3 regions of the Neorhizobium sp. AL 9.2.2 genome follow, and region 3 is predicted to be linked to each of the others. Evidence: predicted binding sites of a transcription regulator. Region 3 holds the regulator's gene; each other region holds the start of a gene.
What was found. The regulator LexA, encoded in region 3, represses DNA repair genes until DNA is damaged. The targets are predictions, from matches to a motif close to TGTTCNNNNTGTGTTCNG.
Positions count from the first base shown of each region.

Region 1: a site for LexA is predicted at 1,640-1,657, ahead of G6K99_RS10085 (putative DNA modification/repair radical SAM protein). Genes of this name have one in related genera too.
Region 2: a site for LexA is predicted at 1,933-1,950, ahead of G6K99_RS05085 (sel1 repeat family protein). Genes of this name have one in related genera too.

Region 1 is NZ_JAALXU010000003.1:686,073-690,285, reverse strand. Features, by position in the region: gene G6K99_RS10090 (UdgX family uracil-DNA binding protein) at 1-402, opposite strand, end outside; gene G6K99_RS10085 (putative DNA modification/repair radical SAM protein) at 402-1,634, opposite strand; gene greA (transcription elongation factor GreA) at 1,877-2,353, shown strand; gene G6K99_RS10075 (glycosyltransferase) at 2,417-3,469, shown strand; gene G6K99_RS10070 (3-deoxy-manno-octulosonate cytidylyltransferase) at 3,540-4,213, shown strand, end outside.
Region 2 is NZ_JAALXU010000001.1:1,061,499-1,065,711, forward strand. Features, by position in the region: gene amn (AMP nucleosidase) at 1-937, opposite strand, end outside; gene G6K99_RS05080 (DUF2147 domain-containing protein) at 1,106-1,456, opposite strand; gene G6K99_RS05085 (sel1 repeat family protein) at 1,978-2,244, shown strand; gene G6K99_RS05090 (pyridoxal phosphate-dependent aminotransferase) at 2,434-3,543, opposite strand; gene G6K99_RS05095 (hypothetical protein) at 3,665-4,009, opposite strand.
Region 3 is NZ_JAALXU010000003.1:1,276,083-1,280,295, reverse strand. Features, by position in the region: gene G6K99_RS12795 (ComEC/Rec2 family competence protein) at 1-2,116, shown strand, start outside; gene lexA (transcriptional repressor LexA) at 2,097-2,816, opposite strand; gene G6K99_RS12785 (VOC family protein) at 3,009-3,884, shown strand; gene kdsA (3-deoxy-8-phosphooctulonate synthase) at 3,889-4,213, shown strand, end outside.

The DNA of each region.
Region 1 (4,213 bases), 590 kb from region 3:
GATTTCCTTGAAACGGACAAAGGCGGTCATCTTGTGATAGTCGCGGCCGATCGATTTCGCCATCCGGTTTGCCGCAACCACATCCGGATCGGTCGCCATACCCAGAAAATTGCGCCCGTGCGCCATGCGAAACAGCATCCGGTAGAGAAGCGAGAACCGCGTCGGATCGGAATGGCAGATGACCGAGGCGGCAAGCTTCAGAAAGGCTGGAGGAACACCCTGCGTCACCGGCTTGTCGACAGGCTCAGGCAACTGGTTGCCGTCCAGCCCGAACAATCCGTCCGTGTCGTCCATCGTGCGCCACTCGACACGATCAGGTGCGATGCCGGCGGCGAGATAGGCACGCGCAGCATCGCGCCACTCGGTCAGATCGCCTCTCCCCCGCAACAAGACTCGGTACATCATAGAAGCGACAGCTGCTCCGGCTTTGGCTGGAACATGGATCGCAGATCGGCCCGGTCGGCAAGCTTGCGCGGTGTCCACCCTTCGCAGGTGATAAAGGGCTGTACCTTCTTCAGAGACACGCTCAGCCGCTTTAAATCCTCCAGTCGCAGCTTGCGAAACCTGCGCGACGACAGGATCGCTCCGACGGTCTTGGTCCCGAAACCCGGCACCCGCAGCAGCGTCTCCTTGTCCGCCCTGTTCACATCGACCGGGAACTTGTCGCGGTTGCCGAGCGCCCAGGCAAGCTTCGGATCAAGGTCCAGATCCAGCATGCCGTTTTCCGTCGACGCCGTAATCTCGCCGATCTCGAACCCGTAGAACCGGTAAAGCCAGTCAGCCTGATAGAGCCGATGCTCGCGCATCAGCGGCGGCTTGATCAGCGGCAGTGTCTTCGAGGAGTCCGGGATCGGGCTGAAGGCCGAGTAGTAGACGCGCTTGAGGCTGTAGCTGCCATAAAGTCTGGCGCTCGTCCCGAGGATCGTCGCGTCGTTGGCGCCGTCTGCCCCGACGATCATCTGCGTGCTCTGGCCGGCAGGCGCGAACCGCTTGCGACGCTTGGTCTGCAGCGTCGGATCGCGCATTTCCTCGATCTTCAGGCGCAGATCGCCCATCGAGCGACGAATATTGGCGGGCCGCTTTTCCGGCGCAAACTGGCTGATCCCTGCGTCGGTCGGCAGTTCGATGTTGATCGACAGACGGTCGGCATAAAGCCCCGCCTCCTCGATCAGCTGCTGCGAAGCTTCTGGGATCGTCTTCAAATGGATGTAGCCGCGAAAATTATGAACGGTCCGCAATTCCCGCGCGATCCGCACCATGTCGCCCATCGTGTGATCGGACGAGCGGATAATGCCCGACGACAGGAACAGACCCTCGATATAATTGCGCCGATAGAATTCCAGCGTCAGCCAGATAACCTCTTCGGGCGTGAACCGGGCCCGCTCGACATTGCTGGAGGAACGATTGATGCAATAGGCGCAATCGTAGATGCAGAAATTCGTCATAAGGATTTTCAGAAGCGAGATGCAGCGGCCATCCGGGGCATAGGCATGGCAGATGCCGGACCCTTCGGTCGAACCCAAACCGCCGGATACCGACGAATCTCTCTTTGATGTCCCGCTGGAGGCGCAGGAGGCGTCGTACTTGGCAGCGTCCGACAGGATCGCCAACCGTTCTTTCAGCGACTTCTTCATTAGTACGTTCTCTATATGTTCTTTATGACTGCGTCAACCCGTTGACAAATCGAGGGACGTTTGATTCATTCAACTCCAGCTGGCGCATCTGACACCATTTCGATTTTCCTAGCGGGAGCAGTCGAAATTCTGTTATGATGCCCTAAATTCAGATGCTGCAGATGGTTCCGAAGTTACCGCTCCGGAACCTGTTTCTTTTTGTGTCCGCGGCATCCGCGGACATGCGCCTTAAGGACAAGAAAATGGTTGAAAAGGTACCGATGACGCCGAAGGGGTTTACCCAGTTGCAGGAAGAACTGCGCTGGCGCCAGCAGGAGGAGCGTCCCCGCATCATCGAAGCGATTGCGGAAGCGCGCGCCCATGGTGACCTTTCGGAAAACGCCGAATACCACGCGGCCAAGGAAGCCCAGAGCCACAACGAAGGCCGCATCGGCGAGCTGGAAGATTTCACGGCCCGCGCCGAAGTGATCGATCTCTCCAAGATGTCCGGTTCCACGATCAAGTTCGGCGCAACCGTCAAGCTGATCGATGAGGATACCGAAGAGGAAAAGACCTATCAAATCGTCGGCGATCAGGAAGCCGACGTGAAGGCTGGTCGCATCTCGATCTCCTCGCCCATCGCCCGTGCCATGATCGGCAAGGAAAAGGGTGACAGTATCGAAGTCGTCGCCCCCGGCGGCTCCAAGGCCTACGAGATCCTTGCCATTTCCTGGGGCTGATCGCTCGTGGAAACGTCTGGCGAAGTCGCCACGGAGATGGGCAGCGGTATCGCTCCCGGCTCCGTGGTCGATATATCCGATATCGAAGTAATTGCGCCGAACTTCAAGAAGCGGCTCTCCGGCGTGACGTCCACGATCGTCCAGCTGATTCCGGTGCAAAGGGCAAAGGGTCAGAAGATCGCGGTCCTCGGGCCCGGCCTGCCCTCCCACCTCCCCCACATCCGCTATGCCGACCTTCCCGCGCTGTGGTCACCGCCATCAGGGCGGCGCGCCCGTGTCTGGCATGCCCGCCGCAATATCGAAATGCTGCCCGGCCTCTTCATGCGCGATGTGCTGCGGATGCCGCTGAAGCTCTTGTTTACCTCCGCCGCGCAACGAACCCATTCCGCCTGGACGGGTTTTCTGATCAGCAAGATGGATGCGGTCGTCGCGACGTCTGCACGATCGGGTTCATACCTGAAAGCGCCCTATAAGGTGGTGCACCACGGCGTCGATCTCGATCTCTTCCGTCCCTCCGGCCCATCCGACCCTTCCTCCCCGGCAGATGGTTTCGGCAAGCATCTGATCGGATGCTTCGGGCGCGTTCGGCATCAAAAGGGCACAGACCTTTTCGTGCGCGCCCTGATCGAACTGTTGCCGTCCTATCCCGAATGGACGGGCGTCGTCTGCGGACGTGTCACGCCGGACAACAAGGTTTTCGGCGATGCGTTGAAAGCCGATGTCGCCATGAGCGGTCTGACAGATCGCATCCTGTTCATGGGCGAAGTGGACGACATCAAACCTTGGTACCGTCGCCTGTCTCTTTATGTGGCACCGTCCCGCAATGAAGGCTTCGGATTGACGCCGCTCGAGGCGATGGCATCGGGAACCGCAGTCGTTGCAAGCGATGCCGGCGCCTATTCCGAAATGATCGTCGAAGGTGAGACGGGATCGGTTGTTCCGGCCGGCGATTACACGGCGCTTCGCGATGCGCTGCGCACCTATTTCGAAAACCCTGCACTGGCCGGCCAGCAGGGCTGGAGCGGTCGCGAGCATGTGCGCGTCGCCTTCGCCATCGAAAAGGAAGCCAACAATCTGGCGGAAATCTACGAAACGCTTTTAGAGACCAGACCATGAAAACTTCAGAGGCATCCGGTGTCACGCGACCGGTCCGGCTCTGCCCGCATCTGCATGGAGGACGCTTCGAATGACGGAACTTTCTGCCGGGATGGCGCAGCACAGACCGACGACGAGCGGACTTTTGAGCGAGGGAGACTGGCAGCAGTTTTTCGCCGGCTATAGCCACATCGTCCTTGTCGCCAACAGTGACGAGCAGAACTTCAACGAGATCCACGCCGCCTATCCGGAAACGACGCTGTTCGTCTTTTTCAACTACGTCAGCAAGGTGCTGAAAACGCCGTTCACGCGCAATTCGCTGCTGGTGGCACGCACCAGCCGCGTCGGGTCCGAACTGATCTACGACAACGCTCTCGACAAGGTGCTGGCCCTGCTGCCGGGCCCCGGGTTTACCGGCGTCATGAGCATGCGCGCCGCCACGATGGAACAGGTGACGGAACCGGCCGAGTTCGGCGGCGTCGCAGCAGGTGCCATCGACCTGTGCGGTTACCTCGAAGATTTCTACCCGCGCGACCATACCGCCAGCTCGGGCTTCGCGCTTTCGGTCTGGCTCTGCGAGAAGGTGCCGCAGGCCAAGGTCGTGCTGTGCGGTTTCTCGGGACGCCGCAGCCGCAAGTGGCAGATGTTCCACATCCACGACTGGACGTTCGAACAGTCGGTGCTGCAACTGCTCGCCAACAGCGACAAGCTCGAAATGGCGGGACGCACGGCCTTCAATCCTTACAAGGCGCTATCGCGCCACTT
Region 2 (4,213 bases), on a different contig from region 3:
CATGCGGACGCAGCACGGCGACATGGTCGGTGATCGTCTTGGCGTTGGAAGGCCCGACGCCGATATTCACGAGAGTAATGCCGGAATGATCGCCCTTCTTGAGGTGATAGGCCGGCATCTGCGGCATCCGGATCGTGCCCGGGTTCTCCGGCCGGTCGTTGCCGGCGGTGGTGAGGATGTTGCCCGGCTCCACGAACTCCGTATACCCGTCGCCACCTTCCGCCATCAGCTTGCGCGCCCAGGCGGCGAATTCGTCGATGTAGAACTGGTAGTTCGTGAACAGCACGTAATTCTGGAAATGCTCTGCCCCGGTCGCGGTATAATGGCTGAGCCTTGCCAGCGAATAATCGATGCGCTGCGCGGTGAACGGCGCAAGCGGCGCAGGCTCGCCGAACGGGGCCTCGTATTCGCCATTGGCGATAAGATCGTCCGTATTGTTGAGATCCGGCGTGTCGAACAGGTCGCGCATCGGGATGTCGGCCATCGCGTTGCTGACGGAAGACTCGATATGCGCGCCTTCGCCGAATGCGAAATGCAGCGGGATCGGTGTCGTCGATTCCGACACGATCACGGGAACGCCGTGGTTGCGAATGAGCAGATCGAGCTGCTCGATCAGGTAATGGCGAAACAGTTTCGGCCGGGTCACCGTTGTCGTGTAGACGCCGGGGGACGTCACGTGGCCATAGGAGAGACGCGAATCCGCATGGCCGAACGACGTGGTCTCGATCATCACCTGCGGATAGCAGGCGCGGTATCGACCGGTCACGGCCGCACCCTTCGCAAGTGCGCCGAAGGCATCGATCAGGAAGGACGTGTTGCGCTCGTAAAGCGCTGTCAGCGCATCGACGGCTGCTTCCGCATTGTCGAAAGCCTGCGCCGCGACAGGGCTCGGGCTGATGAAAGCAAGGGCGGGGAGTGAAGAGATTCGTGTGTTCATGCGCTATTATAATGGGAAGTTTTCGACAATCAAACGACAGCTGACGGGGATAATAGCCTGATCTCATCCCCAATCGCCGGCGAGACCTGCACTGCTATCCCGGCCCACCCGTTACAGAGGTGACTGCCGGGATCGCAAACGCTGCCGCCTGCTATCGCGACGATAGCGTCAGAGGCGCGTCCAGGTCTGCGACTTGCAGAGGATCTTCATCACGCAGCCCTTCATCTTGAGCGAATTGCCGCTGACCGAGCCGGAGCCGCTATAGGTCTTGTCCGCCTCGGGATCGGTGATCTCACCGGTATAGTCGCCGCCCTTGGGCGAAAGCTTGCCAATCTGCCGTCCCGCATGCTTGCCGGTTTTCAGCGTCACGCAGAAGGCGCCGCCGCATTTGCCGATCTCGGCCGTCTCGCCGCTCGCGGTCTTCCAGTTCCCCTCGATCGCTTCTGCCGCATGGCTGGTGCCAGCAATGCCGAATACGGCAAGCGAAACGGCGGCTGCAAGTATCGATATGCGTTTCATGATGGTTTTCCCTCCCGGAGCCGGCGCTTCCGCACCGGTCATATGTCTGAGCGTTCGCACCTCCTCGCGCGAACAGCGGAAAATCTAGCTTACGCACACGTAAAGGTAAATATCCTGAGCCTGCGCATGGGGCGGAATATCAGCCGATATCTGCCGCCGTTTTTGCCGAGCGACGCGCGTTTATTTCGACGCGATGAAAACGCGACCCGAATTCGTGGTGAAGAAAGGGTTGAAATCCAGATCTGAATTTTTCGTAAAAATGTCCGCAAAACCCTTAATAGCCAAGGGCCGCGATGTTTAACAAAAAACCAAGTTTACCAAGCGTTTGCACTTTGTTTTCAGCAAATTAATCATGCTTTTTAGGCGCTTTTTGCAAGCTTTGGCCGATACTCAAATCATCAAAGAGCGGCAAAAACCGCCACCCGGAAGGGCCGATAACAAGCTGCACAAGACAGCGACGGTCCCGACGGAAAACAGGGCAGACGACAAGAACAACGTTCTCGAAACAGGGATACGAACCGATGGCACGCTTTGAAATGAATGCTTCCGAAATGGCCACCATGGGTGGCGAGGCTCGCGCAGACGTTCTCTGCGACATGGGTCTGATGTATGCGACCGGTCGGGGTTGCCCGGTCGATCTGGTCTCTGCCCACAAGTGGCTGAACATTGCCGCGATCAAGGGCTGCGACCGCGCCGCCGAACTGCGCGCCGATCTGGCTGCGACGATGACCAAGATGCAGCTGGCAGAAGCGCTGCGCGCAGCCCGCGAATGGATGACCATCCACTAACGCGCAAGCGCATATTTCATTCATGCGACCGGCCCAGAAGAAGGCCGGCGATTAAGAACAAGGGCCTACCAGAGAGAAAACGGGATGGAGACGCGGCGCGAACCGGAGCTGTTCCCGGCAACAAACCGCAGCCGCTGAAGATCAAAAGACCGCGACCGGCAGAAACAAGGCCGGCGCGGTCTTTCTGTTCTAGAGACCCTTCAGAACTTTCGGCAACGCCTCTTCCAGCAATGCCATATCCTGCTCCGGTCCTGCGCTGATGCGGATGCAGCGGTTGAGCGGTGCCACGCCCGGCATACGAATGAAGACGCCGTGCTCCATCAGACCGTCGACGATCGCCCGCGCATGGGTACCATCGCGGCCGCAGTCGATCGCCACGAAATTGGTCGCCGATGGCAGCGGCTCGAGCCCGTTTGCCCTGGCGATCGCCGAGATCCGGTCGCGGGACGCTTTGATCTTGTCGATCACCTCAGCCAGATACTCCTGGTCTTTCAGTGCCGCGAGTGCCGCCGCCACGCCGACCCGGTTCATGCCGAAATGGTTGCGGATCTTGTCGAACGCGGTGGCGTTGTCGGGCGTCGAGATGGTGTAGCCGACCCGCGCGCCCGCCAGACCGTAGGCCTTGGAGAAGGTCCGGGTGCGGATGATGTTCGGCAGGTCGATCAATGCCGAAAGCTTCGGCGCTGCGCCATCGGGCGCCGTTTCGCAATAGGCCTCGTCCAGCACCATCAGGCAGCTTTCCGGCAGGCCCCGCGCGAAGGAGACGATCTTTTCGGCGTCGTTCCAGCTGCCCATCGGATTGTCGGGATTGGCGAAGTAGACCAGCGGCGCGTTTTCGCGGATGACGGCGTCCATCAGGGCGTCGAGATCTTCGCGATCGTCGCGGTAGGGCACCGTCACCAGCGTGCCGCCATGGCCGGCGACATGGAAGTTGAAGGTTGGATAGGCACCGTAGGACGAGACGACGGGCATTCCCGGCTCGATCACCATCCGCACGATCTGCCCGAGCAGGCCGTCCACGCCTTCGCCGATCGCAATGTTTTCGGCGTTGCAGCCAAGATGCGCGGCAAGCGCCTGCTTCAGCTGGTAATTCTCCGGGTCCGAATATTTCCAGCTGTCTGCGGCGGCGGACTTCATGGCTTCGATGACTGACGGGGCAGGGCCGAACCCGTTCTCGTTGGCGCCAATTCGGGCTTGCACGGCAAGCCCTCTGGCGCGCTCAATGGCCTCGGGGCCGACAAAGGGAACGGTCGCGGGAAGAGCGCCAATGAGCGGCGTGAAGCGCGAGAATGAAGACATGATATCAGGATCCGGTTCAAAAAGTCCGCACACAATAGGGGGCTTTGAACGGCGTGCAAGGGCGGACAAGGCCGCTGATGGCGCGCATGAAGCAAAACTATGCCCCTGACGACGACCCGGCTTAGTGGCTCGTTTCGAACGAAAGCCGGATGACGTGATGCAGGAATTCCGCATCGATCAGCATGTTGAAGGCGACCGTGACCTTCTCCTCTTCGTGGCGCATCACGGTGCAGCCGATTTCGTCGTGAATGCCGAGGATTTCCAGGAAGAAGTTGGCCGGTACCGGCAGGCTGGGACTGACGTCCAGTTCGGCGCCATAAAGAGAGATTGTCCGGATCAGGCATCGGAAGGCGGTATTGGTCGAGAGATGGTGTCCGACAAAGATGATCCGGCCAGGCCGGTCTATCGTAAACTTTTCAAATGCCCGATCGCCCGTATGAGCATGGTCGTGTGCGGTATCCTTCATCATCGTACCCGGCAGATCGCCTCCCTCGTTCTCGTCCTCGACTATGACTTTATTCCTCTTTTTATGAATCATTCTGAAACAGATGGGTAAAATGCCGCTGATCTGCGCGTTTTCGTCGCGTCATGATCACGCGTTGCGCAAGTTGCACCGTTAGTGTGCCGAAATCGGGCTGTTGACGGGTCGCCGGGGCGGCGCTACCCCTTC
Region 3 (4,213 bases):
GCTGGCAGCGCTCGAAACCTGGCGGTGTTCGACGGTCGTGCTCGATTCGCCCGTCACGACGACCATCAGCGGGATTGTCGAACGACGCGAAGCCGATGCACAGCGCCGCTGGCGCTATATCCTCAGGATCGAGCAGACATCTGAGCCCTCGCTTTCACGACCGCCACAGCGCGTCTCGGTTCTTGCCAGAAGCCAACACGACCCTGCAGACATCGGAGAGCGCGTTTCCGGCCGTGCCCGTCTGTCGCCACCCTCTGGCCCGGCGCTTCCCGGATTGAACGATTTCGCCTTCTCCTCCTACTTCGATCAAATCGGGGCCGTTGGCTTCTTTTACGGCGCGCCTAGCGTACAACCGGCGATCGATGACCAACCCGGGTTATGGTCGGACATGCAGCGGGGGCTTTTTGCGCTTCGCAGCGCAATCGGCAATCGCATCCGCGATACGGTCAAGGGGGATGCGGGCGCTTTTGCTGCCGCAATCGTGACCGACGAGCGCCGTGCAATTTCCCGTGAGACGACCGAGGCGCTTCGTCTGTCCGGACTGGCCCATATCGTCGCGATCTCAGGCCTCAACATGGCGCTGGCAGCCGGTATCTTCTTCGTCGGCGTTCGCTCCGTCCTGTCGCTGTTTCCAGGCTTTGCGCAGGCCTATCCGATCAAGAAGTTTGCCGCGTTCGGTGCGCTTGTCATGGCGACCGCCTATTACCTAATTTCCGGGTTCGGGGTTTCCGCCGAGCGGGCCTATATCATGATGGCGGTGATGCTGGTCGCCGTGCTCGTCGATCGACCCTCCATCAGCCTTCGCAACGTCGCCCTTTCGGCAATCATCATCCTCGCCATCTCGCCGTCGGAGATTCTGGGTCCGAGTTTCCAGATGTCGTTTGCGGCAACCGCGGCACTGGTGGCAGGGTTCGCCCTCTGGACGCGATATTTCGCGAAAGGAAAGGAGGAGACAAAAGGTAGCAACCGTTGGATAACGGGTATTGCGGCGACGTTGCATTTCATTGCCGGGATCGTGGTGACGTCGCTGATCGGCAGTACGTCGACGTCGATCTATTCGATCGAGCATTTCCACCATCTGACCACCTACGGCCTCGCGGCCAATCTCGCGGCCATGCCGATCATTTCCTTCGTGGTGATGCCGGCAGGTCTCGTGGCCATGCTGCTGATGCCGTTCGGGCTGGATGCTCCCGTTCTGTTCATCATGGGCGAGGGGCTGCGGATCGTCATTCGCATTGCCGAGATCGTCGCCGCATGGGGCGGCGATATTGCCATCGGCCGGCAGAACCCGCTTTTCCTGCCTCTGGCGACGGCAGGCTTTCTGCTTCTGACGCTGCTGCGCACGCCGCTGAGGTTGACAGGCGCGCTGTTCATGGCGGTGGCTTTGCTCTTTGCGGTCCGCTCAGGCTCGGCGCCGAGGCCTGATATCGTCATATCCGAAGACGGCGCATCGGTCGGCGTGATCCAGGATGACAAGATCACCCTCAATCGAACCCGACCGCCGGGATTTATCTACGATCAATGGCGGCGAGCGCTGGTGCTTGAGACCGGAGAACAACCGCTCGCCTTGCCGGTTCTTGCCTCTTCGGAACCAGCGCGAGGTGCCAGCCTTGCGAAAAGCGATGACAGACCACCTGGACCACATTCGCGACCGGATTTGACGCGCCGGGAAATCGAATATGTCAGGGGTTTTCTTCAAGCATTGAAGCCCGGACGATTCGCCTGTCTGCCGAAAATCCTGTGCGCGGCGCAGACTGCTCAGGACATCCGGATCGTCACCGTCGAAGACAACCGATACACCGGTCTTGCCTGCGATGTCGGTCGGATCATCGTCTCGCCCGGCGCACGCTTCGATACTTGCCGCTCCGGCGCCTTGCTTCTCAGCGGGCGGACGTTGCGCCGGACTGGCGCACTGGAAATCACCATTATTCCGAACGCGACAGCGCCAGACATCAAGATTACGGCGGCGATGCGAGACAGCGCACAGACCTCAAGCCGTCCGTGGACCGTCCACCGGTTCTATGACTGGCGAACGCGACAATTCGACTTTGGCATCCCGGAGGCTGTTGCTGCGCATCTCCGGGATGACAGCGTTCTCAATGGTAGCGGCGAATAAGGCCGACAAGCTTGCCCTGGACCTTCACCCGGTCGGGCGGGAAGATGCGGGTCTCGTAAGCCGGGTTTGCCGCTTCCAGTGCGATCGAGGCACCCTTGCGGCGGAACCGCTTCAGGGTCGCTTCTTCCTCATCGACCAGGGCAACGATGATATCGCCTGGACTTGCGGTGCTGGTATTCTTGATGATGACGGTATCGCCATCGAGGATGCCGGCATCGATCATCGAATCGCCCTTCACTTCGAGCGCGTAATGATCGCCGGAACCCAGCATCTCGATCGGAACGGCGATGTCATGGGTGTTGTTCTGGATCGCGGAGATCGGCACGCCGGCAGCGATTCGACCCATGACCGGAATGTTTGTCGAGAACGGATTGTCCGCCATGACCGGCGCCGGCTTCTGAGCGACGACCGGTTGCGTTTTGCCGAGGCTTCCCTCGATGACACTGGGAGAAAAACCCCGTCGCGGATGAAGGTTCGCCACATAGGCGTCAGGCAGCTTGATCACTTCGAGCGCGCGTGCTCTGTTCGGCAGACGGCGAATAAAGCCACGCTCCTCGAGCGCGGTGATCAGCCTATGGATGCCGGACTTCGATGCAAGGTCGAGAGCGTCCTTCATTTCGTCAAACGACGGCGGCACGCCTGATTCTTTCATCCGCTCGTGGATGAACAGAAGTAACTCCTGTTGCTTGCGTGTCAGCATGGACGGGACCCTCAGAATTGGAAACAAATGCAGAACGGACGCTATATGTTCTATCTGTGTTCCGCAAGCCCCAAATTTTTGCTCAAGAATAGTCTCATTTCAGCGTTCGATCACGTATTCAGTTCGTGCGCAGCACTTGCCGAGTTTCCCGCGATAGCCAATGTTCTGCGGAATAAGACTTTGGGGGTGTAAGTGGGTAACAAGTCAGTCGATCATTTGGTTCTGCCCGTTGCAGATCTGGCGTCAGCGCGGGGGAGGTTGACCGCTCTCGGCTTTACTGTGGCACCTGAAGGTGTTCACCCTTTCGGCACAGCCAATGCCTGCATATTCTTCGCGGATGGCTCGTATCTCGAGCCGCTGGCCATTGTGAACCGTCGGCAAGCCTCGCTTGCGGCAAAACGAGGCAACGTGTTCACCGATCGCGACATCCGCTTCCGCGGCCAGCGGAAAAGGGAAGGTCTATCGGCGGTGGTCGTCGGGACGCAGGATGCAGCGGCCGATCATATCCGTTTTGTGGACGGGCACATGTCTGCGGGCGAGATGCTTCAATTCTCCCGCCCGATGCAGTTGCCCGATGGTGGGGAGAGCGAAGTCTCATTCCGTCTGGCGTTCGCGGCAGTTCCCGAGGTCGATGACATCTTGCTGTTTTCCTGCCAGCGCATGGCCGCATTACCGGCAGATCGCGGTGGTCTTGATGAGCACGCAAACGCCGTTACAGGCCTTCGAGAGATCGTCTTTTCTGCAGATGACCCGCTGGAGTTTCTGCCGCTTTTCGAAACCGTGTTCGAGACGCAACCCGAGCAAGGGAAAGACGGTCTGCGGATCGAAGCTGCCAATGCCAGCATCCGCATTCAATCCAACGACACGTTCAGCGACGAGTTCCGGTCTTCGATGAAGCCCTTGTTATCGTCGCGCCTCGCTGCGCGCGGGATCATCTTCAAGACCACCGATCTCGCCGTGACAGAGATCACCCTTGCTGCTAATGACGTCGCATTCATCCGCAGGGATGGCCGCGTGATCGTGTCGGCAGCCCCGGGGCAAGGTGTGGTTTTCGGTTTCGAGGAATAGTGAAATGACAGTCTCCGCCAATTCTGAAGTGTCCGTGGGCGAGGGGAGTTCGAAAGTCGTTTTCTCAAACACGGCAAAGCTCTCGCTGATTGCCGGTCCCTGCCAGATGGAAAGCCGTGATCATGCGTTCATGATCGCCGGCACGCTTGTCGAACTCTGCAAGAAACTCGGCATCGGCCTCGTCTACAAATCCTCCTTCGACAAGGCCAACCGCACGTCGATCTCCGGCAAGCGCGGCATCGGCTTGGACAACGCGATGGCGATCTTTGCCGATCTGAAGACGGAATTCGGCTTTCCCGTTCTGACCGACATTCACACTGAAGAGCAAT